Regions from separate parts of the Fictibacillus sp. 26RED30 genome, predicted to be linked through region 1. Evidence: riboswitches for the same ligand, from Rfam matches in the RefSeq annotation. Region 1 holds a riboswitch; each other region holds the start of a gene.
The links. Region 1 has a riboswitch for thiamine pyrophosphate ahead of thiD (bifunctional hydroxymethylpyrimidine kinase/phosphomethylpyrimidine kinase). Riboswitches for the same ligand answer to the same signal wherever they lie in the genome.

Region 1 (7,474 bases):
AATCTAATCGGTCAGTATTCGTTTGATGTTTCATTCGCAACAGGTGGCGGGATATCTGAGAGAGGTATCAGTACGGCGACGCCTGAAGTAGCTGCTTTTATGAATGCAGTTGGAATGGTATCCCGTAAAAGTATCGGTGTATTTCCACATTACAAAATAGGGGTTAACGCGTTTGCGAAAGTTGGGCCAGTTTCCAATCTAGATGTTGTAATCACAGATGATGATGCAGAAAGAGACCATCTGTCAGCCATTGAACAGCAAGGAGTTAGTGTAGTAATTGCTCAATCGGAATTAAGCCAGCAGCACTCAGCTTCAGAAACAGAATAATTTTCTTATAAAAGACCCCCAAATGTGGAGGTCTTTTTATTATTCGTTACTCATCATTAAAGCGAGGTCTCCTACTTCTGACGAAAGGAATACAAGTGGTCCACCTGTTCCTATTGATCCATTTTTTGAAGAAGGTAACGTTATCTTTTCGTCACCTATCGTATTTCGAAGATCCGTTCGTAATTGATCGGGTTCATTTTTTGTTTTAATCGTAATATCACCAAGATTGGATTTAGCGATAATATCTTTCTTTATATGAAGAAGGTGTATGTCGATATCACCAACGTCTGACTTTGCTGACACAACACCTGTTACATCTTCAAGAAGGATATCTCCTAGATTTGTTTGAAGATGGATGTTATTAGCTTTAATAGCGTGCATCTTGATGTCTGATGTATCTGAGTTTACTTGAAGTCGTTTATACTCAGCTTCGGGAAGTTTAACGAGTAATTCAAGCCTGAATTTGGAAAATTTAAAAGTAGACTATAAAAAGATTTGGCTTTCAAAAGTAAACATCTTATAAAAATTGTGACAATGGAATTCACATCTGGAAATAGAGTGTTAGATTTTATTACACATGAAAGGTTATGGATGTGAGATTAACTTATCCTAATAAATAGAAGGAAGTTCAGTGAATCAAATCTGAAATGAGGTGATTACGTTGTTGCATTCTTCTCATTTTTCATCAGAAGAAAAGCTCATGATTCGTGAACTGAAGAAGAAAATAAGACATGAATCGAATGTAAAAGAAAAAATGGAACTTGAACGACAGCTCAATAATCTGATCGAAAAAGCTTTTATCAAAAAACAGTTATTACGGCGAAAGGAACTCTGAATTTTTCTGACTCTATAGAACACACTTTCAAAAAACTGAATTAACTGTCTTTTTAGCGAGGTAGTGACAGCTTGATGCTGTATGTGTTAAAGTGACACTAGTCTTTTTCGGATGGACATTTTGTTTTGTAGGTTTTTTTAGGGAGTGAACACAACATGAATCAAGACACAGCATTGAAAAAAGATATTGGGCTTTCCGTAGCCATGTCCATCGTTATTGGAACGGTTATTGGATCAGGGATTTTTATGAAACCTGGAAGTGTGCTTGAGTATACAGGAAATTCCAACCTTGCACTATTAGCTTGGGCTCTTGGAGGGTTGATCACGTTAGCTGGCGGGTTAACGATCGCTGAAGTGGCAACGCAGATTCCAAAGACGGGTGGTTTGTATGTCTATATGGAAGAAGTTTACGGTAAGCTTTGGGGATACTTGAGTGGTTGGGTTCAGACTGTTATTTATGGACCGGCGGTGATCGGTGCTCTAGGATTATATTTCGGTTCGTTAATGGTTCATTTATTCTCGTGGAAAGAATACTTAGGACCTTGGATTGGAATAGGAACTGTACTTTTTCTCACCGTCGTTAATAACTTTGGAACAAAGTATGGAGGTTTTATCCAAAATATATTTACGATAGGAAAATTGGTTCCGATCGTGCTGATCATTGTTTTTGGATTAACGCAAGGAAATGAACAGATCTTAAATGCTTCAAGTGGGGCAGTTGTTGAAATATCAATGGGTGCAGCGATTTTAGCAACACTTTTTGCTTATGATGGCTGGTTGATGGTTGGATTCGTAGCAGGTGAGATGAAGGATCCCGGAAAAACGTTACCTAAAGCTATTATTGGTGGAATCTTGGTCGTTATGGCAGCATATCTGTTAGTTAACATTGCACTGTTTCACATTTTACCTGCTTCAGAAATCGTAAGACTAGGAGAGAATTCTGCATCAGCAGCAGCAACGATTCTATTCGGACCACTAGGCGGAAAGTTAATAGCAGTTGGAATCGCAGTATCGATTTTTGGCTGTTTAAACGGTAAGATCTTAACCATTCCACGTGTTCCTTTTGCAATGGCAGAACGAAATCAGCTTCCGATGTCAAAAACGTTTAGTCAGGTTAGTGAAAAATATGGTACACCTATTGCTGCTACGTATTTACAAGTCGTGATTGCGATCATCATGATGATCGTAACTGATCCAGACTATCTATCAGAAATGGCGATATTTGCTGTATACATTTTTTATATTTTTGCGTTTTATGCTGTGTTTATACTGCGCAATCGGAATCGTGATAAAAAGAGAACCTACAGTGTTCCGTTATTTCCTGTCGTTCCTATTTTTGCGATCTTAGGCTCTTTGTACATCGTAGTATCAACGATACTCAACGATCCTTTAGATAGTTTTACAGCTATCTTTATTACAGTTGCGGGACTTCCCGTTTATTATTGGCTAGAGCGAAATAACAAACAGGACTCTTTTTAGAGAGGGTCTTGTTTTTTTTATGAAAAAACCCACCTGAGGCATCAGGCGGGTTAGTGAAAAAAAGTTTATACGCTTAATAGTTCTTTCATCTCACGATATCGTGAGGATAGACTAGCAGGTGAGACACCATATTTTTTAGCTGTTTCTGCTTGAGTAGAAGCGATTCCTCGAATATCTTTTGAAACGAGATAGTCAAGTGCAGCCGCATAAATCTCTTCTTTACGAATAGCAGGTTTGCTTTCTGTAACGTACTCACTCCAAAGCTTTTCTGCTTCTTCTACAACTTCTGTTTCGGCATTCGCTTTAACGAGCTCGGTTACAGCATTGTATTTTTCATCTTTAAAATCCGCTGTTTCTTCTGGTTTTTCAACTTTGGTAGATGTAGCGTCAGTTTCCTTCTTCTCAACTTGAGATTGAGGTACACCAGCACTAATATCGATCAAAGCGAGTTGCAGAACAGCAGGGAATTCGTTCTTGAATGTAACTTTTGGATCTTGGTGAGGCTGAATCTTTTCTATCGCTGTTTTTAGCGGCGGAAGTTCAGTCATCGGCATTTCTACATATCCAACGTAAAACTCATGGTTGATTCCGTTTGAAACGAGTGTTCCAAGTAGTGCACTTTCTGTTTTTGGCTTTTCAGCAGCATTGATCGTGACATCATACACCGCCTCTGTCCAAATATCCTGAACGGTAAAGATGAATCCTGTCTTTTGCTCTAAAACTTTATATAGTGAAGGTGCAGCAGTTGTCCAGCCAGCTAGAATTTCAGCTACTTCTGGTTTAACAGAACTTTTCACTTTTTCTACATAAAGTTGAACAGGGGTCTTGTTTTCCTTAATCTCGGAGCAAAAGATCTCCCAACAAACGGCAATGTTTGCGTATGTTTGTTCTTGCTCTTTAGCAACAGGGTATTTTTTCACATACTTAGAAGTACGTGCAGCTAAATCCTGCTGATAGTTCTCTAGAGCATATTTGATGAGTCCTTCTTGATGAAAGGATACTTCACGTGTTTGCTCTTCTTTATGTAAGCAACATTTTTTATATTTTTTTCCGCTGCCACAATAGCACGGATCATTTCTTCCTATCATTGACATGCTATTCCTCCAGTAAACCACTTACTTATCCTGTACATACTAGCATAAATCGGTTTTTTTTCAAACTACAAATCATCAGACACTATTTTATCACAAAAATGTCTCGGAAAAAATCATTCAATAGGTTGGTTTTTTTGGGAACTGAAACCTTTTTCTTGTAGAGAGCGTCTAAGCGAGAAAGGGGGAATTACGATATGTGGAAGAGATGGAAAATGTGGGTATTCATAACTGTGTTTTTGTTGAGTGCATGCAGCAGCGATAGCAGTTCAAAGAGTGATAAAGCAATAGACCGAGATAGTGGCAGCAAGTCTGAAGCAAACATGGATACCTCTACAGAAGAAAGTCAGAGTTCTGAATCTGAAAAAGGAAAAGATGAGCAACAAATGAAGAACCAAAGAAAAGTGATCTATCACGCTGATCTTGAGATTACAGTAGATAGATTACAAACCTCTATGGAAGCCGTTCGGAAAAAGTTAGAGACAATGGACGGATATATGGTTGAGTCGAACACGAGTACAGGAGAGAAAGATTATGAATCTGGTGTGATGGTTGTTCGTGTACCGATGAAAAATTTTCGTCCTTTCTTAGACGAGGTTCGAGGTTTGAGTAAGGGGACTCCAAACGAAAATATTCGTGGAGAAGATGTTACGGAAGAATACGTTGATCTATCTTCACGGTTAAAAGCCAAACAACAAGTAAGAGAGCGGCTTGAAGCATTCATGAAGAATGCTCAGAAAACAGAAGATTTGTTGAAGATATCGGGTGATCTGGCTGCTGTTCAAGAAGAGATCGAACAGGTAGAGGGTCGTTTGAATTTTTTACAAAACCAAAGTGATTATTCAACTGTTACGATACAATTTGAAGTGAAAAATTTAAATGCGAAAGCACTTGAAACAGAAGGTTTAAATACGTGGGCAAAAACAAAGGTCCTATTTATGGATACAGTTAACTTTTTAATGTCTGCTATTTCGTTTGTTGTAGTAAGTTTATTGGGTCTTGCGCCGATCTGGGTGATCGTAGTCATTGTGATTTATATGTGGTGGTTGAAACGGAAAAAAGAGCAAAAGAAAAAGCCGGAATCACCGACAACTTTGACTTAAAAAATAGGTTTTAACCTGTCAGTAACGGGGACGTCAGAAACACCCTCTGCAGCACGGATGATTCCACCGTTTGCTGAAAGGGTGTTTTGGCTTTTACGGCACCTTTTTAGAGAGTGTGCCGCCCAAAAGCACTAACTGAGAAACGCTTTGTACTCTGCGCTCAATTTCATGAATCGTTCTTTATCTTTTGTATCCAAGGCATTGTCAATTTCTCTTTCATAATATTCTCTGTAATAATTGTGAAGGGCCTCATCCAGTACCATTTGGGCAATAAGGCTGAAGGCAAATGGGTCTCTTTTTTGTTGTTTGTACTGCACCATTTCATTTTGGTTCTTGTTAAAAGAAGCATTTTTGTCTTTCATCCTGTTTCCCTCCTTAAATTATCTCCCTATCCAATTAACCTTTTATGTTTCTAGGTTTCTACTAGTATACTGAGCAAGATGCCTAATGACAACCATTTTGTTTGAAAATTCAGAAAAAATTTCTTTATTGCTTCTAAAGTACCTTTCTTTCACCACCTTCTGGGAAAAATGTTAATGAATTGTAATTTTTATTTCTGGTAAAAACTATTTGTTACGAATGTTTTATTTCTATGTTTTTTATGTTGTAATTCTGTGTTAGTTATTATTTCCCCGTATTTCAAGAGGGTTAAACTTTTTGAAACCGATAACCTAAAAAATATTGACATTATTGTTTATGTATGAGTAGGATTGTGTTAACTCAATATTGTTATTTCGCTAGGGGTGCTTATTCTAAGCTGAGAGAAGGTTATGACTTTCGACCCTTTGAACCTGATCCAGTTCATACTGGCGTAGGGAAGCGGCGTGGATAAACTATCGTTTCCTTTATGATTTGAAAATTTAAGCCACCCGCTAAATAAGCGGGTGGCTTTTTTGCATAGACAACTAGGAGGTAGAAGTTATGGCACATTTGATAAAAGTTAGTAAAGCCCTCACGATCGCAGGATCAGACAGTGGCGGGGGAGCAGGCATTCAGGCTGATTTAAAAACGTTTCAAGAATTAGGTGTGTACGGTATGTCGGTTCTTACTGCAGTTACTGCTCAGAACACAACAGGTGTCCAAGGGATATTTCCAGTCGCAATAGAGGGATTAGAAGCTCAGTTGAAGTCAATAGGGACTGATCTGACGCCGGATGCCATTAAGACAGGAATGCTTTTTTCAGGTGAGTATATCGAGAGAACAGCATATATGATAAGGGAATTTCAATGGGAGAACGTAGTCGTTGACCCAGTCATGATCGCAAAAGGAGGCGCAACGCTGTTAGGTGAAGAAGCACTTCATGCGATGAAAACATGCATGCTTCCACTCGCAAAAATCATCACACCTAACATTCCAGAAGCAGAAGCATTAACAGGGATAAAGATAGACTGCATTGAAGCTAGAATTGAGGCGGCAAGAGTTTTATTTGACGCTGGTGCTGATCATGTTGTTGTTAAAGGTGGACACTTTGGAGATGGTGAATTTGTATCAGATCTTGTCTTTAATGGCATTGAAATGATCGAACTTGTAGAGAAGCGGATTCAAACAAAAAATACACACGGAACAGGGTGTACGTTCTCAGCGGCTATAGCAGCTGAGCTTGCCTCTGGCAAGAAAGCAGAGAATGCGATAGTGTGTGCAAAAAAATATATACAAACCGCTATCGAACATGGAATTGATGTTGGTTCAGGTCATGGACCGGTCAATCATTTCGCTTATAGGAGGGTTACACATGAACAATACTAGAATACAAGAATGGAAAACGTTCGTATCACAGATCAGAGAAGAAAAGCCGCTCGTTCATCATATAACGAATAACGTAACCATGAACTTTCTAGCTAATGGTGTCCTCTCAGCAGGAGGAAGTCCAATGATGGTGCATGACGCATGTGAAGTAGAAGAAGCAGTAAGTGTGGCCGATGCTTTAGTACTAAACATCGGTACTTTAGATGAAGCATCAGCGAAATCTATGATACTCGCTCTACGAAGAGCAATGCATGCAGAAGTGCCAGTAGTCCTCGATCCAGTGGGGATAGGATTATCATCATTCAGGCAAGAGCTTGTAAGGAAGTTATTGTTTGAATATTCAGAATTGAAGGGGGTCAGACCCCAAACAATTCTGACAATTTGCGGTAATGCTGCTGAGATGCAGTTTTTGGCTGAAGGCGCATGGGAAGGCAGAGGAGTAGATGGTGATCTAGCTAACTCAGAAGAGGATCTCATCAAGCTTGCTAGAGCTGCTGCGAAGCAAACAGGCTGTCTTATCGCCATGACTGGAACTAAAGATGTTATTTCAGATGGTGAAAGAGCAATCGTACTTTCTCATGGAGATCCGATGCTCTCCTATGTCACCGGGACAGGATGCTTTGCTACATCAATGGTAGCTCTCTATCAGGGAAATCGGAAAAAAGAAGTTACAAAAGCTAAAGTTGACCTTCCGATACTAGAACGAACAGCACTTGCGCTATTGATGCTCACTAAGGCGGCTGAAGAGGCTGTGAAAACGGCCAAAGGCCCTGGAAGCTTTCAGCAAAACCTTCTCGATCAGCTCTATAGTTTAGAATCTACTCATGAGATATTTCACGGATCCATCCACTGGCAAGATCACGTGTTGAAGGAGGGAGCGAACCGATGAAAACT
Region 2 (7,474 bases), 660 kb from region 1:
ATTTGGTGAAGAAGGTCTTGCTGAAGATACTGTAACGCTTAACTTTAGCGGATCTGCTGGACAAAGCTTTGGAGCATTCGTGCCACGAGGCATGACTCTCTATCTGAACGGCGACAGTAATGACTATTTTGGAAAAGGCTTATCAGGAGGCAAATTGATTGTTGCACCTCCTAAAATGGCTGAATATTTAGCTGATGATAATGTCATCTTAGGAAATGTTGCTTTTTATGGAGCAACGAGTGGTGAAGCTTACATTAACGGCTTAGCTGGAGAAAGATTTGCAGTTAGAAACAGTGGGGCTAACATTGTTGTCGAAGGAATCGGAGACCATGGCTGTGAATATATGACTGGTGGTCGAGTAGTTGTCCTAGGAGATGTTGGAAAGAATTTTGGAGCAGGTATGAGTGGAGGTATCGCTTATATCTACACACATCAGCCTCTTTTATTAAAACAATTGTGTAATAAAGAAGGTATTGAGTTTGAAAGATTAATGGATTCTGAAGAAACAGAAACAGTCAAGCAGATGATTATTAATCATTTTTCATACACTCAAAGTAAAAAAGCTTCAGCAATCCTTCAAAACTGGAAAGTGGAACAGTCACATTTTGTGAAAGTCATTCCACATGATTACAAAGAAATGATTAAGAAAATAGAAGAAGAGAAAATAGCTGGATATTCCGAAGATGAAGCGATTATGAACGCTTTTGAAGCAGGTTCAAGCGCAGCGAAAGCAAGTGGCAGACCTGGACCGACAAAATTAATCCTGAAATAAATTGAGATGAGAGGAGAGATTTTACATGGGAAAACCAACCGGATTTTTGGAATACCCGAGAGAAGAAACGATAGAGAGAAAGCCTCTCCAACGTCTTAAGGATTGGAAAGAGTATACAAAAAAACAACCAGAAGATATGTTAAAAAGGCAAGGCGCTAGATGCATGGATTGTGGTACACCTTTTTGTCATATTGGTATCGAGATTAATGGGGCTGCTGCAGGCTGCCCTATTAACAACCTGATACCTGAGTGGAATGATTTGGTTTATCGCGGAAAATGGAAAGAAGCGCTTGATCGTTTGATGAAAACAAACAATTTTCCTGAATTCACAGGACGGGTTTGTCCTGCTCCTTGTGAAGGATCATGTACAGTTGAATTAGCTGGACCTGCTGTAACCATAAAGAACATTGAAAAAGCAATTATTGATAAAGGGTTTGAAAACGGCTGGATCCAACCTAGGATTCCAGAAAGAAGAACAGGAAAAAAAGTAGCTATTGTAGGTTCAGGACCAGCTGGACTTGCTGCTGCTGACCAGCTGAACCAAGCGGGGCATTCTGTTACCGTTTATGAGAGAGCAGACAAAGCGGGCGGATTGTTAACGTATGGAATTCCCAATATGAAGTTGGATAAAGATGTTGTGGAAAGAAGAATCAAATTATTAAGACAAGAGGGTATTGATTTTATTCTTAACACAGAGGTGGGAAAAGATGTTACCTCTGAGGAACTAAAGATTCAATATGATTCTATAATTCTATGTACAGGTGCACAGAAACAAAGAGATTTAACTCTTCAAGGAAGAGAAGCTGATGGTGTTCATTTTGCTATGAACTATTTAACACAAGCAACGAAGAGGCTGTTGAACATCGAAGTTTCTGAACCACTTATTGATGCAGAAGGTAAGAATGTAATCGTAATTGGTGGTGGCGATACTGGTGCTGACTGTGTGGCAACGGCTCTTCGACAAAAGTGTAAGAGTGTAGTTCAATTTGGTAAGCACCCTAAACTTCCTGATGTGCGCAGTGATGCAAACATGTGGCCAGAGCAACCTAACATTTTCACAATGGATTATGCCTATGAAGAAGCTACTGCTCAATATGGACATGATCCAAGAGAGTACTCCGTTCAAACGAAAAAAATCGTATCAGATCATAATGGTCGATTAAAAGAACTTCATACGATTCAGATGAAAAGAACATCAGATGATGCAGGAAATATGGTTTTTGAAGAAATTCCTGGATCTGAAAAAATCTGGCCAGCTGATCTTGTTTTCATCGCGATCGGTTTTGAGGGTACAGAACTGCCAGTCTTAAAAGAATTTGGTGTTGAAGTTAAACATAACAAAGTAGATGCTGAACATGGTGACTATAGAACAAATGTAGATGGAGTATTTGCAGCAGGTGATTCTAGACGTGGTCAAAGTTTAATCGTTTGGGCGATCCAAGAAGGACGTGATTGTGCACGTCAAGTGGATCTATCGTTGATGGGAAGTACGATTTTGCCTTAATACTTTTTTCCATGCTACAATAAACTCCAAAAGCCAAAAGCTTTTTATATATGATAAAATAGGGCTTAGGCTAAAACAATTCTTTTATTTATAAGGAGTAGACGCATGGAAAAAGTACTTATTTTTGGACATAAAAATCCAGATACTGACACGATTACATCAGCTCTCGTTTACGCTGACTTGAAGACTAAATTAGGACAAAACGTAGAAGCTATTCGCCTAGGTGAGATCAATGGTGAAACACAATATGCATTAGATTATTTTAAAGCTGAACTTCCTCGTTTAGTTGAACATGTTTCTGCTGAAGCAAACGCGGTAATCTTAGTTGACCATAATGAACGTCAACAAAGTGCAAATGACATTGACAAAGTAAGAGTATTAGAAGTTATTGACCATCATCGTATCGCGAATTTTGAAACAAGCGATCCTTTATACTATCGTGCTGAACCTGTTGGCTGTACAGCTACAATCTTAAACAAGATGTACAAAGAGAAAGGCGTTCAAGTTGAGAAAAACATTGCCGGACTTATGCTTTCTGCCATTATTTCTGACTCATTGTTGTTTAAATCACCTACTTGTACAGAAGAAGATGTTGCCGCAGCACGCGAGCTTGCTGAAATTGCTGGTGTAGATGCGGAAAAGTACGGTCTAGAAATGCTAAAAGCAGGTGCTGACTTAAGTGATAAATCTGTTGAAGAATTGATTTCACTTGATGCTAAAGAATTTAACATTGGTGAAAACAAAATTGAAGTTGCTCAAGTGAATACGGTTGATGCTAGCGATGTACTAAAGCATCAAGAAGACTTGGAATCAGCGATTACTAAAGTGATTGCTGACAAAGGTCTAGACCTGTTCATGTTTGTTGTAACAGATATTTTAACAAATGATTCGACAGCGTTAGCTCTTGGTAAGAGATCACAATCTGTTGAAGAAGCTTATAACGTTAAATTAGAAAACAATACAGCCATCCTTAAAGGTGTTGTTTCTCGTAAAAAACAAATCGTACCTGTTTTAACAGAAGCGATGAGCAAATAAATGAAGATTTTAAAGGGTAATGCCATACTACGGCTTTGCCCTTTTACTTTGTTATACAAAGGTCGTGTTTCTTAAAAATAGTTGACAATCTAAAAGAGACTGCTATCATTTAAGACAGAAACCAACTATATAAAAACGAACCACTAGGGGTGCCTTTTATAAGGCTGAGATCAAAGTGCGACTTTGAGACTCTTAGAACCTGATCTGGATTATACCAGCGTAGGGAAGTGGTGTTGCGGAGTCTTTATTCCTGTTTTGAATTCTCCATATACAACCACTTTCTTAGCTGAGAGTGGTTTTTTTGTTGGATAAAACAAGGAGGATTCATATGAACACATTTACTGATATCTTGCGAGAAAGAGCGGCTTCTATTTGGGAAGCGAACCTTCAACATCCATTTGTGAAGGGAATTGCAGATGGTGACCTTTCTTTAGAACGCTTCAGGTACTATGTATTACAAGATTCGTATTATTTATCTCATTTTGCAAGAATACAAGCGATGGGGGCTGCAAGAGCTGAGGATTTGTATACGACTTCTAGAATGGCAGCACATGCACAAGGTACAAATGACGCGGAGTTAGGACTTCATGAGACATTTATGAAACAGCTTGGAGTGACAGAAGAAGAACTAGCTGATTTTGAACCTGCTCCCACTGCTTACCATTATACATCTCACCTTTACCGAGTTGCAGAGTCTGGAAGTTTGGGAGAAATTATCGCAGCCATTCTGCCTTGTTATTGGATCTATCAAGAGATTGGTGAAACATTCAAAGGGGCGACACCACAAGAACCCATCTATCAAGAGTGGATCGCTGCATATGGCGGTGAATGGTTCACAGAACTTGTACAAGAGCAGATTGATAGACTGAATCAATTGGCTGAAAAAGCAAGCGATGTGGAGAGAAATAAGATGATTCAACATTTCTTGATCAGTTGTCAGTATGAGTATTCCTTCTGGGAGATGGCTTATACATTGGAAAAATGGACGATTCCATTCAGCCTGACCACGTCGACGATCGGGAGTGAAGGGTAGTATGCAAAAGGGGTTAAAGTTAACGGATATCCTTGTAACAATCGTAATCTCTATCGCATTTGGCATACTGTATAAGATTTGGGGACCTCTGTATTATGCCGTAAAACCGTTTGGCCTTCACATCGATCAGTTGATATATGGGATGTGGTTCATGGCGGCGACAGTTGCATTCCTAATCATTCGAAAGCCTGGAGTTGCCCTATTGGCTGAAATTGCTGCTTCTTCAGGAGAATTTTTGATGGGTTCTGAATTTGGACTTGAAGTGTTACTATACGGACTCATTCAAGGATTGTTTGCAGAATTTATCCTATTCGCATTTCGTTATAAACGATTTGACCTTTTCATCATCTCACTTGCTGCACTAGGTTCATGTACAGGATCTTTAATCATGGACTTTTACAAAGGATATATCGGTGATCTTTCAACATGGAATCTAACATTATTTATCGTATTTAGAATAATCGGTTCTATCTTGTTTACAGGATTGTTTGCCGTTTCTATCGCAAAAGCTTTAGAGGCTACAGGTGTGACGAATTTAGTACGATCTTCGTCAAAAAAGGATCATGAAGCGTTAGATCAATAACTGAGGTGGTTGGATGACAAGCGTAACTTCTGTGAGAAATCTGAGATTAAAGTTTCCAGGCGAATCAAAAATGCTGTTTAGAGATATGAGTTTGTCTATTAATCGTGGTGAAAAAGTGCTTCTTCTTGGCACCTCCGGATGTGGCAAATCCACATTGTTGCAGGTTCTTTCTGGACTAGTACCACGAACAATTGATATTCCTATGAAATGTGATGACATACAAATCCCTGATCAATGGGGATTTGTATTTCAAGATCCTGATACTCAGTTCTGTATGCCCTATGTTGATGAAGAATTAGCATTTGTTCTTGAGAACTTGGAAGTGCCTCGTGAAGAGATGTCTAGCAAGATTTGTTCTTTATTAAAAGAGGTTGGTCTTGAGCTTGAGAACATTCATACACCGATTCAACATCTATCTGGTGGGATGAAGCAACGATTAGCGATTGCATCTGTATTAGCACTGAAACCAGATGTCATATTTTTAGATGAACCGACTGCTTTTATTGATGAAAAGGGTACAGAACAAATTTGGGAAACGGTAAAAAGAATATGGAAAGATAAGACGTTGATCATTGTTGAACATAAAATTGAGAAAATCCTAGATTTCGCTGATCGTCTCATTGTATTTACTCCAGATGGAGAAATTCTTGCTGATGGAAACACTTCAATGGTCTTTACTCATTATAAGGAAAAGATCAAAGAGTTTGGAATTTGGTACCCTGGTGCATGGGATGATTATAAACGAGAACCAATCATGAATAACAAGAAAGAACTACCAAACACCATGAAGTTACAGATTTTCAAAGGATATCGAAACAAAGAAGTTAAGATCGTGGTAGATCACTTAGTAGTCCATTCAGGAGAATGGGTCACAATAATGGGTGAAAACGGAGCAGGAAAGAGTTCATTATTATTGGCTCTGATGCAGCTCATAAAAACATCTGGAGACTATTTTATCAATGATGTACCTATTCGAAAAACGAAAGACATCTCTGGACTTCTTTACCTCGTATTTCAGAACCCTGAATATCAATTTTTAACAAATTCAGTTCATGATGAAATAACCTATGGATTAAAAAACGACCAAGAAATTGAATCCGATGTAAAAGAGATACTCTCTTCTCTGGAGTTGACAAGCAAAAAGGAGCAGCATCCTTATCAATTATCTGTTGGTCAGAAGAGACGTCTAAGTGTGGCCACTGCTTTTTTACAAAAACCAAATATTTTGCTTCTTGATGAACCAACTTTTGGTCAGGACTCTTTAAACACGTTTAAGATTTTGGAAATGATCGAACAAGAGCGTCAAAAAGGAACGATCATTCTCATGGTCACACATGATCATCATATTACCGAACGTTTTGCAACACGGTTATGGGAGGTACAGAACGGTAGAATTGTAACTGATCTTCAACTCAATAAAGGTGGTAACGTACAGAGGGGGATTCTGCATGAATTCATTATTTAGTGGGAAGTACACTTGGTTACACAGCATAAATCCATCTCTAAAACTACTAACAATATTGGGTCTGTTCATATTAGCCATCAACATTCATTATCTTAACTTCATGGTCGGTTTTTCTTGCGTGATCTTAACATTGTTTATATTTGGTACAGGATATTCTTATAAGCAATTACTCTTACTATCTCTGCCCTTTTTGTTTGTTTTTCTATCAACTTCTTCTTCCATGATTCTATTTGGAAAGGGAGAAACGATCTTGTTTAAATGGGCATATATTCAAATATCAGAGGAGAGTTTGATAAGAGGCATTCATTTAGGATTTAGAGCTTTATCATTTGCGATACTTGGATTGATATTTGCTTTAACTACCAAACCAGTTATGCTGTTTTATTCTCTCATGCAACAACTTAAACTGCCACCGAAGTTTGCTTATAGCTTCATGGCAGCCATTCGATTAATCCCTATCATGATTGAGGAATACCAAATTATTATCAATGCTCAAAGAGTTAGAGGAATCGAACAAAAAAATCACTTGCTTAAAAAAATAGAGAGGCTAGCGATTCCTTTATTATCACAAAGCATTCGTAGAGCTTATCGTATAGCCGTTTCAATGGAAGCAAAACGATTTCAATCGAACAGAAAAAGGACCTTTTATTATGAGGTCGGTTTTTCAAGAAATGATCTAATATTCTTATGCTATTTTCTTGTTCTGATAGGACTCGCCTATCTCCTTTCTAACCACTATCCATTCCTACCAAACACGGATGTGAGATATTTATCTGATTGAGAGACTGAAACTATATTCCTTCAGTCTCTTTATTTCATTAAGATGATGTTATCATTTTGTTTCATCAGCACGGTATGTCTGCCTTCTTTTATCTTCATATATATAGCGTTAGATACACGAAGCTTCTTACCATTCTCAAAGAAAACCATGTAATGTGGTTCTGTTACGAATGAATCTCCAATGCTAATTACTTTATCCGTTCTTTCCTTTTTAACGATGAAACCTCGATACTCACTTATATTAAACTCATCCTTTAAATAACCAGACCATGCAAAGAACAACAGAAACCCCGCAATAAATG
Region 3 (7,474 bases), 370 kb from region 1:
CAGCGGGGAAGTGTTCACAAAGGGTGAACACTTTCTTGCAGTTATCGCAGATGGAATGGGTGGACATAAAGCAGGAGATATCGCTAGCCAAGAAGCCCTTAAAGTGATGAAAGATGCATGGTCTCAATTTGAAGAAAACATGGAAAACGTAAAAGACTGGATCCAGAACGTTTTAAAAGATACGAATAAACATATCTTTGATTTTTCTCAGGAGAATCCTGAAACTAGAGGTATGGGAACTACGGTTGTGGCTGCTTTAGGTACGAATAAAGAAATTACAGTCGCACATATCGGTGACAGCCGATGTTATCTGTATTCGAATGGGGAACTGAAAAGAGTAACGGATGATCATTCACTAGTCCAAGAACTAGTGAAATCTGGTCAGATTACAGAGGATGAGGCAGAGATTCATCCAAGAAGAAACATGATCATGAAAGCTGTCGGTACTGATGAAACCGTAGAAGCTGAGTTTAATACGATCACTTGGCACAACGGTGACTATCTTTTGCTTTGTTCGGACGGTCTATCAGATAAAGTATCTTCTAAACGTCTTCAAGAAGTGTTTGAAGATCAAATGGAATCCGTTACCGAGAAGGTAGAACGATTGATCACTTGGGCAAAAGATGCCGGTGGAGAAGATAACATTACTGCTATCCTTATACAGAACAGTGCTGACACAGAAACAAAAGGGGAAGCAATAACATGATAGGAAAAAGAGTCAGTGGCCGCTACAAGCTTTTAGAAGTTATCGGTGACGGCGGAATGGCCATCGTTTATAGAGCAAAAGATTTAATATTAGATAGAGATGTAGCAGTAAAGGTTCTACGATCTGAGTTTAATAAGGACGAAGATTTCATCAGACGATTTAAAAGAGAAGCTGAATCAGCAACGAGTCTTAACCATCCGAACATTGTGAGTATCTATGATGTTGGAGAAGATGAAGAGATCTATTTTATCGTGATGGAATATGTGCAGGGAAAAACACTAAAGCAATACATAAAAGAACATGGCAAGATCTCGGTAGAAGAATCTCTGCATATTATGAAGCAGATCGTTTCAGGTATGGCGGTCGCTCATGATCATGGAATCATTCATCGCGATATTAAACCGCATAATATATTAATTACTGATAACGGTACAGCAAAGTTAACAGACTTTGGAATTGCGCTCGCTATTACTTCAGCAACGATCACGCATACAAACTCTATTCTTGGATCTGTTCACTACTTTTCGCCTGAACAAGCAAGAGGCGGTATCGCGAACGCAAAATCTGATATCTATTCTTTCGGAGCAGTACTCTATGAAATGGTTACAGGAAGAGTTCCGTTCGTTGGAGATTCGCCGGTGTCGGTTGCTTTAAAACATCTCCAAGAAAACGTGATCGAACCACGAAGATTGAATCCTGAAATCCCACAGAGTGTGGAGAATATTGTTTTAAAGTCGTTGGCGAAAAATCCTTTAAGAAGATATGACAGTGCTGATGAACTGTTGAGGGATATGAGTTCAGCGTTAGATCCAGACCGTATGTATGAACAAAAGTGGAACGAAGAAAACGAGGAAGATGAGAAAACAAAGTACATTCCTCCTATAGTCGTGCCACCAATCGAAACACCTGTGAAGAAAGCAGAAGAAGAAAGAGAAAAAGAAAAAGAGAAAAAGCCCGAAAAACCTAAGAAGAAAAGAAACTGGTGGCTTATTTTACTTATATCACTTCTTTTGTTAGGCGGTGCGGGAATAGCTGCTTTCACGATGATGCCTTCTATCTTTTATGTTGAAGAAGTCAGTGTTCCAGATGTAGCGGGAGAAGAATATGTAGATGCTTTTGATAGCTTGAGAGCCGAAGGGCTTGAAGTGAAACGGCAGGAAGTATTTGATCCCGAGATTGAAGAAGGTCTTGTAGTAAGGCAAGATCCATCTCCAGGAACAAAAGTGAAACAGCAAGCAATCGTTACGTTATTCGTATCAAAAGGACCTGAAAAGGAAAATATGCCTGATCTAGAAGGCTATAATATAGAAGATGCGAAAGAACGTTTGAAAGAAGATGGCTTCTCACAGATCAATATCGACTATGAAGAATCAGACACAGAGCCAGAAGGTACTGTGCTCGAACAAAGTCCTGATCGTGATGAAAAAGTAACACCTGCAGAAACTGAAGTTACACTAACAGTTAGTTCTGGAACACCAACCGTTCAAGTTGAAAACTTAATAGGTGCGACAGAACAAGATGTAAATACGTTTGCTAAGAATGCTGGTCTTACCGTTGAATTTTCAAAAGAGTTTTCTGATACGGTCGAAAAAGGAAGAGTGATCTCACAAGAGCCATCTCCTTTTACGCAAGTAGAAAAAGGAGCAACGATCTCTGTCGTTCTTTCTGATGGCCCAGAAGAGTCAGAAGAGCCTCCTGCTGAAGAGGAACCACCCGCCGAAGACCGTACAGTGACAAAGGATATCGAAGTTAAGCTAGATAAGAAGAACAGAAGAGAACCAGTTACAGTAAGGATTGTATATTCCGATAAAAACGCTTCAAATGAAGTTTTTGTTGAAGAACAGATTACAGACAAAAAGAAATATCAGCTGCCTCTGACGATCGCTGAGGGAGGTTCTGCTTCTTACGTTGTATATATCAACGGAAAAGAAGAGGAATCGGAGACGATAAACTATGATGATGCTAAAAGTGCTAACGCAAGAATGAGTAATGATAATAATGATGATGAGGAAGGGGACGATGGTGATTAAGCATGCCTGAAGGAAGAATTGTTAAAGCGCTCGCTGGTTTTTATTACGTTAAGGAAAATGGTAAGGCTGAAGTTTTCCAATGCAGAGGAAGAGGTAATTTTCGCAAAAAGAAAGTAAATCCATTGGTAGGGGACTGGGTAGAATACGAGTCAAGCAACATTACAGATGGATACATTCTTGATGTGAAGGAACGCAAAAACGAGCTAGTTCGTCCTCCTATCGCGAACGTGGATCAAGCCATTCTAGTTTTTTCAGCTACAGAACCAGATTTTAGCACGCTTTTATTAGACCGCTTCCTTGTTCATATTGAAGCGAACGATATCTTACCTGTTATTTGTATCTCAAAAATGGATCTTATACAGAAACCTGAAGAGATCGAGGAAATCAACCATTATATAGAGGCGTACAAAACATTAGGTTACGAAGTCATTCCAACTTCGACGAAAACAGATGATAGTCTTGAAATGTTCTATCCACTTTTCAAAGATAAAGTTACCGTGTTTGCAGGGCAGTCTGGAGTTGGTAAATCTTCCCTTTTGAATGCGATCAATCCAGAGCTTATGCTTGAGACAAATGAGATTTCAAGCCATTTAGGCCGAGGGAAGCACACGACTCGTCATGTGGAACTCATTCTCTTTGGTAATGGCTTAGTTGCTGACACGCCTGGGTTCAGCTCGCTAGATTTCTTAAATATTGAAGCGGAAGACTTATCGATGTACTTCCCAGAAATGGACGAGCTTCGGGGCGATTGCAAATTTAGAGGGTGCTCACATACGTCTGAACCGAAATGTGCAGTTAAAAAAGGGGTAGAGGACGGAGTCGTTCCAAAGTTCCGCTACGACCATTACGTAAGTTTTTTACAAGAAATTAAAGATCAAAAACGGAGGTACTGATGATTAAAATAGCTCCATCTATTCTGTCGGCTGACTTCTCAAGGTTAGGCGATGATATAAAAGCTGTAGAAGAAGCGGGTGCTGATTATATTCATGTTGATGTGATGGATGGCCATTTCGTACCAAACATCACGATTGGACCACTTGTTGTTCAAGCGATCCGACCTGTTACAAAACTTCCGTTAGATGTACATCTCATGATTGAAAATCCAGATCGATACATTGAAGAGTTTGCAAAAGCAGGTGCTGATATTATTTCTGTGCATGTTGAAGCATCACCTCATCTACATCGAACGGTTCAACTTATTAAACAACAAGGTGTAAAAGCGGGTGTGGTGATTAATCCAGCAACACCAGTCGATTCTATCAAACACATAATACAAGATGTTGACCTTGTATTGCTAATGACTGTTAATCCTGGTTTTGGTGGACAAGCGTTCATAGAGAGCGTAGTGCCCAAGATCAAAGAAGTGTCCGATCTCGTACAAACACAAGGATTGAACGTTGAGATTGAAGTTGATGGCGGCGTAAATCCAGAAACAGCTCGTCTTTGTGTGGAAGCTGGTGCGAATGTATTAGTTGCTGGTTCTGCCATTTATGGGAAGAAAGATTTAAAGGATGCAATAAAAGCCATTCGTGGTGTATAATTGATTAAAGAAAATTAAATAAGCAACCACAGGGGGAGTCCTTTAAAGGGCTGAGAGGGGAGTGTTCTCCCGACCCTTTGAACCTGAAGCTGGATCATACCTGCGTAGGGATGTGGAGTCGTATGACTTTTTGAATGTATATCTAAAAAGCAACCGAGCTCACATGCCGGTTGCTTTTTTTGTTTTTCTTTTAGCATAGAAAATAGGGGGTTATCATGTATGAAAACAAACAACATATCATTATTAACAGAAATCGCTATCATGTCTGCTTTATCATTGATTTTAGGTTTAATTAAATTTGCTGGTCCTTGGCCACAAGGTGGTTCTGTTTCGTTAGAGATGGTTCCAATCTTTTTAATGGCTTTTAGAAGAGGGCTAAAGGCAGGGGTGCTTACAGGCTTAGCTGTAGGACTGCTTCAGCTTCTTGTGAATCCTTACGTTATTCATCCAGCACAGATGATCTTAGACTATCCGTTAGCGTTCGCTCTAGCGGGCGTTGCGGGGGCATTTGCACCGTCTATCACTCAAGGTGCCAGCAGGAGAACGTTCTTGATGGTTATAGGAATTTTCGTAGGTTGCTTGTTAAGAACGATCTCACATGTATTATCAGGGGTTATATTCTTTAGTGATCTAGCAGAAGAGATGAACATATGGCTCTATTCGTTCTTATACAACGGGTCGTTCATGGTCGTTATTTTCGGGATTACTGCTCTAGTCGTTATACTACTAACAAACACAGCTCCTAAACTACTGCACGCTGCTCATAACGGTCGCCATCAAGCAGCATGAAGATAAGCATAGTTGCAGGAGGTCCGGAGCATTTGATTCCTGATTTGAAGCCATATGATCTATCATCGGATCATATTTGGATCGGTGTCGATAGAGGAACCCTCTTTTTATTGAGAAATGATATCTTTCCACTGTATGCATTTGGTGATTTCGATTCTGTTTCAGATGATGAGAGAAGAAGTATAATGAACTCTTCGATAAAAGTGAATCAATACCGATCAGAAAAAGATTCCACTGACATGGAGATCGCATTAGAGTGGGCGTTGAAACAGAATCCAGAACAAATACTCATATTCGGTGCGACTGGTGGAAGGTTAGATCACGAACTGATGAACATCCAACTTTTATTTAAAAGTCGGAACAATCATGCAGATGTAAGGATTAAGGATACAAGGAATGAGATCTCACTTCATCTACCTGGATGTTATGAAATTGAGCAAGATCACAGATACTCATATATCTCATTTCTAGCTCAAAGTGAAGCAGTAACAGGCATCACCTTAGAGGGATTTAAATACCCGTTAGACCAAGCTAAACTTCAGGCTGGTTCATCGTTATGTGTTTCCAATGAGCTTGTAAATAAAAGTGGTACTTATTCTTTTGACTCCGGCATAATATTGATGGTAAAGAGCCGTGATTAAAAAATCACGGAATACAGGCCCCAAAGCACCTTTTTATAAAAAGGGGAATAAAGTATTTATTGTTTAGCTCTTATCATTTTTTATGGGCCTGGAGGAGGGGTAAGATGAAATTTTATACCATTAAACTTCCTAAATTTTTGGGAGGCTTCGTACGTGCCGTCTTAGGTTCTTTCAAAAAAGGATAACAAACAAAAAAAGCGCCTGTGCGCTTTTTTTGTTTGTTTTTTATGAGTGGTTCTATGAAAGTAGTTGCTTTCCGCTCCAGATTGGATGATTTACTGTCCAGTTTAAAGAAAATACTGTCCGCTTGAATCTATTTTGGTCATCAAAGAGCTTTTTGGGCAAAGAAAAAAACAGCAGCGGTTGCTGCTGTTTTTATTTATACACGTTCAACTTTGCCAGATTTAAGGGCACGAGCAGATACGTATACGCGTTTAGGCTTTCCGTCCACAAGAATACGAACCTTTTGGACGTTAGCTCCCCAGCTTTTCTTTGATTTGTTCATTGCGTGAGAACGCTTGTTACCAGTTTTAGGTCCTTTTCCAGTAATAAAACATTTACGAGCCATGTAGGTGAACCTCCTTTACAGCAAAAAAGCTTTGCATCAATTCAATCGTATGTTAAATACTAAATAATATTAGCATGACTTCAGTAGCAATGCAACATATTCGTAAAAGGTTTTCAAGTAAATTTCCTTGACAATACTATTTACATAGTGTGAAATGTAGTAGTCCTTTCAAAATAGGCTGATGTATAGTAAAATATTTGTTAGCCATTTAACAAATTAAAGGGGGATATAAGCATGTCCATTGAAATGAAAACAACCTATGGTCAAATTGATATTTCTAATGAAGTAATTGCCACTATAGCCGGTGGAGCAGCAATTGATTGTTACGGAATTGTTGGCATGGCATCAAGGAAGCAATTAAAGGATGGAATAACTGAACTTTTAGGACGTGAAAATTTCTCCCGAGGGATCGTTGTTCGACAAGAAGAGGATGAAGTACATATTGACATGTACATCATCGTTAGTTATGGAACAAAGATTTCTGAAGTGGCTCATAACGTTCAGAACAAAGTGAAATATACCCTGGATCAAATGCTTGGTTTGGCGGTTGACTCAGTCAATATCTACGTTCAGGGTGTCAGGGTGACAACCCCTTAGTTAGGAGGAAGTTTTGTGTCTTTAAAAGTATTAGATGGAAAAAAGTTTTCAAAAATGGTACTCGAGGGTGCTTCAAACTTAACACGGAATGCAGCAATGGTCGACGCACTTAATGTTTTCCCTGTACCAGATGGCGATACAGGAACGAACATGAACTTAACGATTACTTCTGGTGCAAAAGAAGTAGAAAAAAACACGTCTAGTCAAATTGGCGCTGTTGCCAGTGCTTTTGCTAAAGGCTTATTAATGGGAGCGCGTGGAAACTCTGGTGTTATTCTTTCACAGTTGTTTAGAGGATTCTCTAAATCAATCGAAGGAAAAGAGACGATTAACGCTGCTGAATTTGCCAATGCATTTGATAAAGGTGTAGAAACTGCTTATAAAGCAGTTATGAAACCAGTAGAAGGTACGATTTTAACTGTAGCTAAAGACGCTGCAAAAAAAGCAGTTAAAGAAGCTAAAAAATCAGACGATATTCTATACATTATGAAAGAGCTTGTTAAAGAATCGAAAGCTTCCTTAAACCGTACTCCTGATCTACTTCCGGTTCTAAAAGAAGTTGGCGTTGTTGATTCTGGTGGACAAGGGTTAGTCACTGTTTAT
Region 4 (7,474 bases), on a different contig from region 1:
CTCGCTTTCAATATGGTCGGCAATCCTTTTTCCAGTTATAGCAGAAAGCAGAATGCCATTTCGATAGTGCCCCGTTGCAAGAATGAGCCCCTCTTTATGTGGAGAAGGACCGATATAGGGTTGACCGGATAGCGTTTGGGGCCTGATGCCTCCCCATGCTTTTTCAAAAACAGCACCACTTAGTTCAGGAACGATTTGTTTTGCCTTCTCCATCAATTCAAATAGACCTGAAAATGTAACCTCTTCATTAAAGACGTGTGGTGTACTTGTCGCGCCAACAAAAATTCGATCTTCTCGCTTTGGAACGAGGTAACAGTTTTTGTATTTTACAGTACCTGTGAGTAGTGGAAGCTTCGTTTTAAAGGAAAGACATTCCCCTTTTACTGGCACCATTTTTAGTGAAGGCTCTATATCCGAGCTCCACACCCCACAAGCTACTATGATGGAATCAGCATGAAACGTTTCCTTCGTTGTTACGACACCTGTCACCCTGTTGCCAGTTTGGAGAAGCTGAACCACACTGGTATGCTCTCTAACTTCGGCACCGAGAATTTTTGCGGACTGATATAGGGCACGAATAAGCTTAACAGGTGACACTTGAGCATCTTTTTCAAAATAGAGAGCTCCCTTTACAAGTGGCGACAACGCAGGTTCTTTCCTAAGCAGGTCGTGTGCCGGGAGCCAGAAAACTGCTTCACCTTGATCTCGACGCTTGGTCGCTTCTCTTTTTAAATCAACCGCTTCTTCCTCTGTAAACGCGAGTTCATAAATCCCCTTCTGGATCGAAAAGCTCCTGTGATAAAGGGGTAAAAGAGTCCCGACTTTCTTTTGCGAGCCGATAGAGTGGATGATCGGTCTCAAACTCCATCTCTGCACCGAGCATGCCGGCTGCTGCACTCGACGCCTTACTTCCTACTGTTTCTTTTTCAAGAAGCAGCACACGTTTGTTTCGTTTACAAAGCTCATAGGCGATGGAACAGCCGATCACGCCGCCTCCAATAATGATGGCATCATACGTTGTGCGCATCCCACACCTCCAGTTGTTGTTTGTACAGCTTCACCGCTTGTAGTGGTGATTTTGCTTCTAAAATGCCTGACATCACGGCGATTCCAGATGCACCTGTTCCGATGACATTCCGTACGTTTTCTGGTGTAATGCCTCCGATCGCGATGACCGGAATTGTGATTTGATCTACCACACGTTGGAGCTGATCTAACCCTCTTGGCTCCGCATCACGTTTGGAAGAAGTCTTAAAAATATGACCATACATGATGAAGTCGGCGCCGTTTTGTTCAGCATCCTGTGCTTCTGAAACAGAATGGACTGAGCAGCCGAGCATCATTTCAGGCAGAGCTCTTCGCACTTGTGACACATCTAAACTGTGGTGTGTCAGCTGAACACCTTTTACACCTGTACAAAGCGCTACATCCACTCGATCATTTGCGATGATTTTAGAGGGAGGCACTCCAGCTTTCTGCAGAAGATGGATAAGATGACTGAGTTCTTTCGCAGACTTTGTTTTTTCTCGTACATGCAGCGCCGTGATGTACGGATGAATGAGTTTCGCTATCCTAACCAACTCTTCATCACTTTGCCTTCCCGTAGTAATTACATGAAGCTGTTTTTCCATAATAAAAAACCACCTCCTTTATGCAGCAAAGAGGTGGTTTCACAGTTTTTAATATTTATAGCGAAGTATCTGATCCACACACCACTTCCCTACGCTGGTTCTAACCAAATCAGGTTCCAAGGGTCTTAAAGTTCACTTTAATCTCAGCCTTAACAAAGGCACCCCTAGTGGTAATGACTATTTAGTTTTCTATACTACTATTCTATCGATAAAGGGCTTTCATCACAACCCGTTGGAGAAAATAGGTACAAAAAACCAGCCAAAGTATGATACTCTGACTGGTGTTTATCTATTTTCTAGCTTCCTTTATATAAACCTCTACCCTATCACTTTTGTTTTCAGCAGCATCCGCTGCATTTAAAAACAAAATGGCATGATTTTTTTGTTTGATAAACTTAACCACAAAGCTTCCCTTTTCATCTGCTTTAGAGGAACCAATCACATTTCCGACTTTATCAGTAACTGTAACTGTTGATTGCGGTTCTGCCATACCTGCAATCGTTTCCTTTGTCACTTTAACAACGGTTGGAGCTTTAGGCGCTGTTTTATCTAAAACTGTAATTGTAATAGCATCTGACTCGTTGCCCGCTGCATCAGCAGAGCTTACTGTTAATAATGTGCCCACTTTTTGTGATGGGATTTCAACGGTAAAGGTACCATCTTTGGTCGCCTTGCCTTTTGCCAAAAACTCTCCATCTGCTAAAACAGTGATTGTTGAAAGCGGCTCCGCATTGCCCGTTATTATAGCAGTATTATCGCTAACTTCATTAACAAAAGGGATGCTTGGAGCAATCTTATCGTTGTTTACAAAAAGCTTACCAAATTCAGCTGGATAGTCATCACTACTGTATGAATAATTCGCTTCGTTTCCAGCTAAATCTATAACTCTTATATGTTTCACAAGCCAATCTCCATACTCAGCATCATTAGGTATTGGTATTGAGATGTGCATCAATCCGCTTTCATCCAAATAATCAGAGCTTCCTTTTAACATATGAGTACCACTTGGACTCACTAATTCAACTTCAATATAAGCTGGTACGGTTTGAGAATCTTCAGCGTAAATTGTTAGTTTTGCTTCTTCGTTACCTTTTACTTCTGGTGTTTGGAAAATTACTTTATTAATTGTTGGAGGTGTAAAATCAAATTCCGTGTTTTCTACAGAAAACGTATCAAATGTATTTGGATAGTTTTCTGCTGAATACCTATTATCTAAAACATTACCTGCAAAGTCTTTAGCGATAATTTTAGAAACTCTCCATTCACCTGGTTCAGTGTAAGGCGGAATTGTAAACTCTCCTATAAAGATGCCTTCATCGTTAGGAAAAAGGGCTGTGCTCGTTTCTCCTTTACCGGTAGGGCTCGTCATGTAAATCTCAATACTTTCGATACCACTGTTATCGTCACTTGCCGCAACTCTTACTGTATTTGAATCTTCAGTAACCATTGAATCTTTTTCAAATGTTACACTTTCAATCATTGGTGCATTCACATCGTCGTTCTCGTTTATAACCAAAAATGTATCAAATCCAACTGGATACTCTTCTTCATAATACTGATGATCAACATTTCCTGCATTGTCCTGTGTGTATACATTCCAAACTTTAAACGTTGAATCTTTCATATAAGATGGAACAACAAAATTGGCTGACCATGAACCCTCTTCATCTGGATAGATTCCATCTATATAAAGTCGTTGTCCCATCTCATTTCTCATTTCTACTGAAAGAAAGTTGATTCCAGAGATGTCGTCTTCTGCTACAAGCTGAATGGTATTATCTTTGCCTGCTTCTACGCTTTCATTTACAAATTGAATGCTTGATACCGTTGGTGCTGTATTGTCAGGATTGTCGTTCATCACTTGAATAGTGTCAAAGAATGCTGGGTACTCACCCATATAATCGTCCCAACTATACTGATTGCCTGCTGCATCACCAGCATTTACCCAATCCACTCTCCATTCACCAGGGTCTGTAAATTGCGGAACCCACCACGTGGCTTCAAACGTTCCATCTTCTGTTTTTATAAAATCAGTTACGTGATTATTTCCGCGTCCAGTTGTATTATAAAGCCCAAGAGTTATCCACTCTACTCCTGAATCATCAATTGCTGTTACAGTAACCTTTGTAAAATCACCGGCTTGCACTTGTTCTTTTTCAAACGTAATCGCATCCACAGTTGGTGCTGTTACATCTACTTCTTGCACTTCATTTAATATAGTAAAGTCGTAATCTTCAGGTTGCTCAATTTGTTCACGTTTAAACGTACTACTGTTATAGCTGTCATCGTATAGATAAATACTTTGAAGTTGCCACGTACCAACTTCTTCTAAAGAAGTAGCTGTAAACTGTCCTTTCCAATGGTTTGGACCTGATAATTCAATTACATGCTCTTCTCCCTGCGGAGACAGATACGTGAGACGCGCTTCCAGCATAAAATAGGCAGAATCAGGTGCATAAAGATCAAACCAAACCTGTTCGTTTATTTTTGCTTGTTGCGGACTTACTGATAAACTCTCATACCTCGGAAAGTCATCGTTTGCAAAACTAGTAAAAGGAAAAATGCTAAACACCAAAACTGCCATTAAAAATAATGAACCTAATTTCCTTTTCAACTCTTTCTTCTCCCCATTCCATTCATATCACTGCTTCATTATCATACAATAACAACTGGAAAAATAAAGATATATTTTGATAATTTCAGAAAATAGTTCTTGATTACTAAATAACATAAAAAAGGTGCTGCTGAAACACTTCAGCAGCACTCTTACGAATCTATCTTTTATAGAAGCAGATAAGCCAGTGGAGTCGCTAGGATTAACGCTAGCACCGTACGCTGGAACCAGATCAGCACAAGCTTCGGCACACTCACCGGAATTTCTGTAGACAACACACATGGAATACTCGCTGAGAAGAACAAGATAGAAGCTACAGAAACTACACCGATTACAAATTTCGTGACAAGTGCCGCTTCCGCTACTAAGAGTGCTGGCAGGAACATCTCAGCAACACCGATGGAAGCCGCTTTTGCAGCAAGCATGGCATCCGGAAGCTGCAGCGCCCATGTGATCGGATAGAAAACGTAGCCCAGCCAATCAAAGACAGGCGTGTATTCTGCCAACAAAAGGGCGATTAAACCGACACTCATAATGGAAGGCAATATACTCATCGCCATTAGAAAGCCATCTCTGAAATTAGACCAAATATTTGTAAAAAATGCAGGAGCATTCTGAGATGAATCCATCGCGTTTCTCCAAGCCGTTTGCAAGTATTTCTCATTCACCTCTTCTTCCGGCTGACCTTCCCCACCTGAATACGTATCATCCATTCTGCTTAACGGACGAATTCTCACTGTGATGGCCGTTACTAAGAAAGTGACCACAAGCGTCGTCCAGAAGTAGGTGTTCCACATCTCCATCAAACCTAGCGTTTTCGCCACAATGATCATGAACGTTGCAGAAACGGTAGAGAAGCCTGTTGCAATGATAGCTGCTTCTTTCACCGTATACTTTCCTTCTTTAAACACGCGATTTGTGATGAGTAGACCAATTGAGTAGCTTCCAACAAATGAAGCGACGGCGTCGACCGCTGATCGGCCCGGCGTTTTCCAAATAGGTCTCATGATCTTTTGCACAAGAACCCCTATGAATTCCATCAGACCATATCCCACAATAAAGGCTAGGAATACAGCGCCGAGTGGAACGAGCAACCCAACAGGGATCACGAGTTTCTCAAATAAGAACGGTCCCATGTTCGGATCGCTTAACCAGCTCGGACCCCATTCAAAATAAAGAAGGACAGCTGCAACGAGTCCTACAACTTTTAACAAAGAGAACGTAGTTGTAACTCGGTCTTTGTTCCACGTTTTTTTGTAGAACGGATAAACAGCACCGAGCAATATGACGAGCAATGCATAAAGCGGCACTGCTTCACCCGCCGTATCCCTTACCCACGTTACAAGGTGATCGAGTGGGATCGACGACTTTCCTTTCACTGTGATCGGAATGAAGAACATGAAAATACCAACTGCACTGAACAAAAGAAATTTTAACGAATGAGACCAAGAACCCGCAGTTTTCATTACTTCCAACTCCCTTTCCGCTTGATAAGCCTGCACTTGTCAGGCTCTCTCTACATCTTATCGGGACAAAGTTCGAAATATGACGAGTCGTGCTTGTACAATTTTTATAGGTTATCTTCCCTTTTTGTGTCTTTATATGTCTGATGACAACGTGTCTAGGGAATAACAGTTACATAATCAAAAGAACAGGAGTGTTTTGTGCATGAAGTATTTTATCAATGTGAACAAAAGTGTAGAAGAAGAGTATGGAAAGATGTTTGTATATGATCCTGAACACAACAAGGAGAACGAAGACGAGCTGGAAGTGTTGAACAACTTGGACGAACAGGATCAGGGTAAGCCTTATATTTTTCCGAAAAGCTTCTTGTTAGAAGTTGCGGCTGAGGATTACGAGAGATATGCGGAGGCGAAGAGAAGTAATCAAGATGTAGAACGTGTGACTGAAAACATTTTAGAGAAGTACCGGAATTAGATATTTTATAAACGAGTACTCCGTATGGAAATACTCGTTTTTTTATGAAAAAAGATGCCGCTTCTCAAGAGAAGCAGCATCCTACCAAACTAATTCTTATTAATTGTCATCACGATATCCTTCGTGTTCTTTGCAATCGCGCCGCCGTCATTTTTGAAAATAGTCGTTTTATTCTCTTCTGACGGTTCGATATGGATGTTCAGCTTGTTCTCTCCTGCACTTAAATTCACCGTGTGTGAGAACGTCATGTCATCGTTGATCGTAACCGGCTGACCGTTGATCGTCATTACCCCTTCTTTGATGGCATTTCCTTTTAGGGTGATCGTGTCAGATGTTACAGTCTGGCCATCTGTATGAGAGGTCACAACAACCGGCATGTCGATCCATCGTAAAATCTTATCTTGAACGACCATCGCATTGCCGCCTTGGTTCGTGACAACAAAACTCAAGTCTGTTCCTGTTGCACCGTATCCGTAATAACTTACATCATCATCGTTCGGATTACCCGGTGTATGGTCAGCAAGTCCTTCTTGATCCCAAGAGCTGTTCTTGGCGTATTTGTAGGTAATGACTTCACCTTCTTGCGCTTCAAACGTATATTCATAATCGTTCGTTACCGCGCCGCCACGCGTCATCTTCCACGCACCCGTGTTCCAACCGTTCTTGCTACCTGGCATCGTAATATCCACGCCTTGTGGTGTATAAGCTGGTGCGTTTACTTTCATTGTTACTTTTACCATTACAAGATCTGGTGTAACTTGAACGGCGTTCGACTTCACGCTGTTACCGGCTTTATCGAAGATGTGCACTTCGTAACTGTAGACCTTTCCGTTCGTCACGTTCAAATCTTTGTACGTTGTTGCACTTGTATCAAGGACTTGATCGATAACTTCTCCATCACGAACAATCGTGAATAGATAAGGCTCGTTCGCTCCTTCTACAGACCACTTCAGATTCACTTGTCCTGATTCTTGCGCTGGTTCTTCTAATGTTACTGATGTTGCAGGAGCAGTCGTGTCATCACCTTTTGTAAAAGTAACTGTCTTTGTTTCACTTGTGACCCACTTTCTGCCTAAATCGGTTGAGAACGCATAACGATATTGATACGCTCCCTCTTTAAAAGGTAAGAAATCTGCGCTAAATGTGTTATATTCTCCGTTTTGAGCGGTGTACATCCCTTTATGAGATGTCCAGTTCGTCTTGCCTGGTTCTTTTACTTGCAGCTCACTCTGTAATCCTTCTGCTAGTTCTGTCTCTGTTTCACCTGTAATTTTGATATCAGCTGAAACCG

Region 2: another riboswitch for thiamine pyrophosphate. It lies ahead of tenA (thiaminase II); the one in region 1 lies ahead of thiD (bifunctional hydroxymethylpyrimidine kinase/phosphomethylpyrimidine kinase).
Region 3: another riboswitch for thiamine pyrophosphate. It lies ahead of thiT (energy-coupled thiamine transporter ThiT); the one in region 1 lies ahead of thiD (bifunctional hydroxymethylpyrimidine kinase/phosphomethylpyrimidine kinase).
Region 4: another riboswitch for thiamine pyrophosphate. It lies ahead of tenI (thiazole tautomerase TenI); the one in region 1 lies ahead of thiD (bifunctional hydroxymethylpyrimidine kinase/phosphomethylpyrimidine kinase).

Annotation. Positions count from the first base shown of each region.
Region 1 covers NZ_JACZDV010000001.1:2,226,234-2,233,707, reverse strand. The annotation lists gene IHV11_RS11400 (DeoR/GlpR family DNA-binding transcription regulator) at 1-327, shown strand, start outside; partial or broken gene IHV11_RS11395 (DUF4097 family beta strand repeat-containing protein) at 367-750, opposite strand; gene IHV11_RS11390 (hypothetical protein) at 989-1,162, shown strand; gene IHV11_RS11385 (APC family permease) at 1,318-2,640, shown strand; gene IHV11_RS11380 (YecA family protein) at 2,706-3,734, opposite strand; gene IHV11_RS11375 (DUF4349 domain-containing protein) at 3,929-4,834, shown strand; gene IHV11_RS11370 (IDEAL domain-containing protein) at 4,966-5,196, opposite strand; TPP riboswitch at 5,564-5,669, shown strand; gene thiD (bifunctional hydroxymethylpyrimidine kinase/phosphomethylpyrimidine kinase) at 5,768-6,580, shown strand; gene thiM (hydroxyethylthiazole kinase) at 6,567-7,469, shown strand; gene thiE (thiamine phosphate synthase) at 7,466-7,474, shown strand, end outside.
Region 2 covers NZ_JACZDV010000001.1:1,564,758-1,572,231, reverse strand. The annotation lists gene gltB (glutamate synthase large subunit) at 1-772, shown strand, start outside; gene IHV11_RS08055 (glutamate synthase subunit beta) at 798-2,276, shown strand; gene IHV11_RS08050 (manganese-dependent inorganic pyrophosphatase) at 2,382-3,311, shown strand; TPP riboswitch at 3,447-3,554, shown strand; gene tenA (thiaminase II) at 3,640-4,344, shown strand; gene IHV11_RS08040 (ECF transporter S component) at 4,346-4,927, shown strand; gene IHV11_RS08035 (ABC transporter ATP-binding protein) at 4,941-6,392, shown strand; gene IHV11_RS08030 (energy-coupling factor transporter transmembrane component T family protein) at 6,376-7,173, shown strand; gene IHV11_RS08025 (hypothetical protein) at 7,203-7,474, opposite strand, start outside.
Region 3 covers NZ_JACZDV010000001.1:1,855,746-1,863,219, reverse strand. The annotation lists gene IHV11_RS09500 (Stp1/IreP family PP2C-type Ser/Thr phosphatase) at 1-706, shown strand, start outside; gene pknB (Stk1 family PASTA domain-containing Ser/Thr kinase) at 703-2,736, shown strand; gene rsgA (ribosome small subunit-dependent GTPase A) at 2,739-3,629, shown strand; gene rpe (ribulose-phosphate 3-epimerase) at 3,629-4,276, shown strand; TPP riboswitch at 4,298-4,404, shown strand; gene thiT (energy-coupled thiamine transporter ThiT) at 4,496-5,065, shown strand; gene IHV11_RS09475 (thiamine diphosphokinase) at 5,062-5,706, shown strand; gene spoVM (stage V sporulation protein SpoVM) at 5,811-5,891, shown strand; gene rpmB (50S ribosomal protein L28) at 6,086-6,274, opposite strand; gene IHV11_RS09460 (Asp23/Gls24 family envelope stress response protein) at 6,509-6,871, shown strand; gene IHV11_RS09455 (DAK2 domain-containing protein) at 6,887-7,474, shown strand, end outside.
Region 4 covers NZ_JACZDV010000002.1:311,819-319,292, forward strand. The annotation lists gene IHV11_RS14270 (FAD-dependent oxidoreductase) at 1-876, opposite strand, end outside; gene IHV11_RS21400 (FAD-dependent oxidoreductase) at 764-1,027, opposite strand; gene tenI (thiazole tautomerase TenI) at 1,011-1,631, opposite strand; TPP riboswitch at 1,701-1,807, opposite strand; gene IHV11_RS14285 (Ig-like domain-containing protein) at 1,921-4,245, opposite strand; gene IHV11_RS14290 (YjiH family protein) at 4,413-5,711, opposite strand; gene IHV11_RS14295 (hypothetical protein) at 5,914-6,183, shown strand; gene IHV11_RS14300 (alpha-amylase family glycosyl hydrolase) at 6,273-7,474, opposite strand, start outside.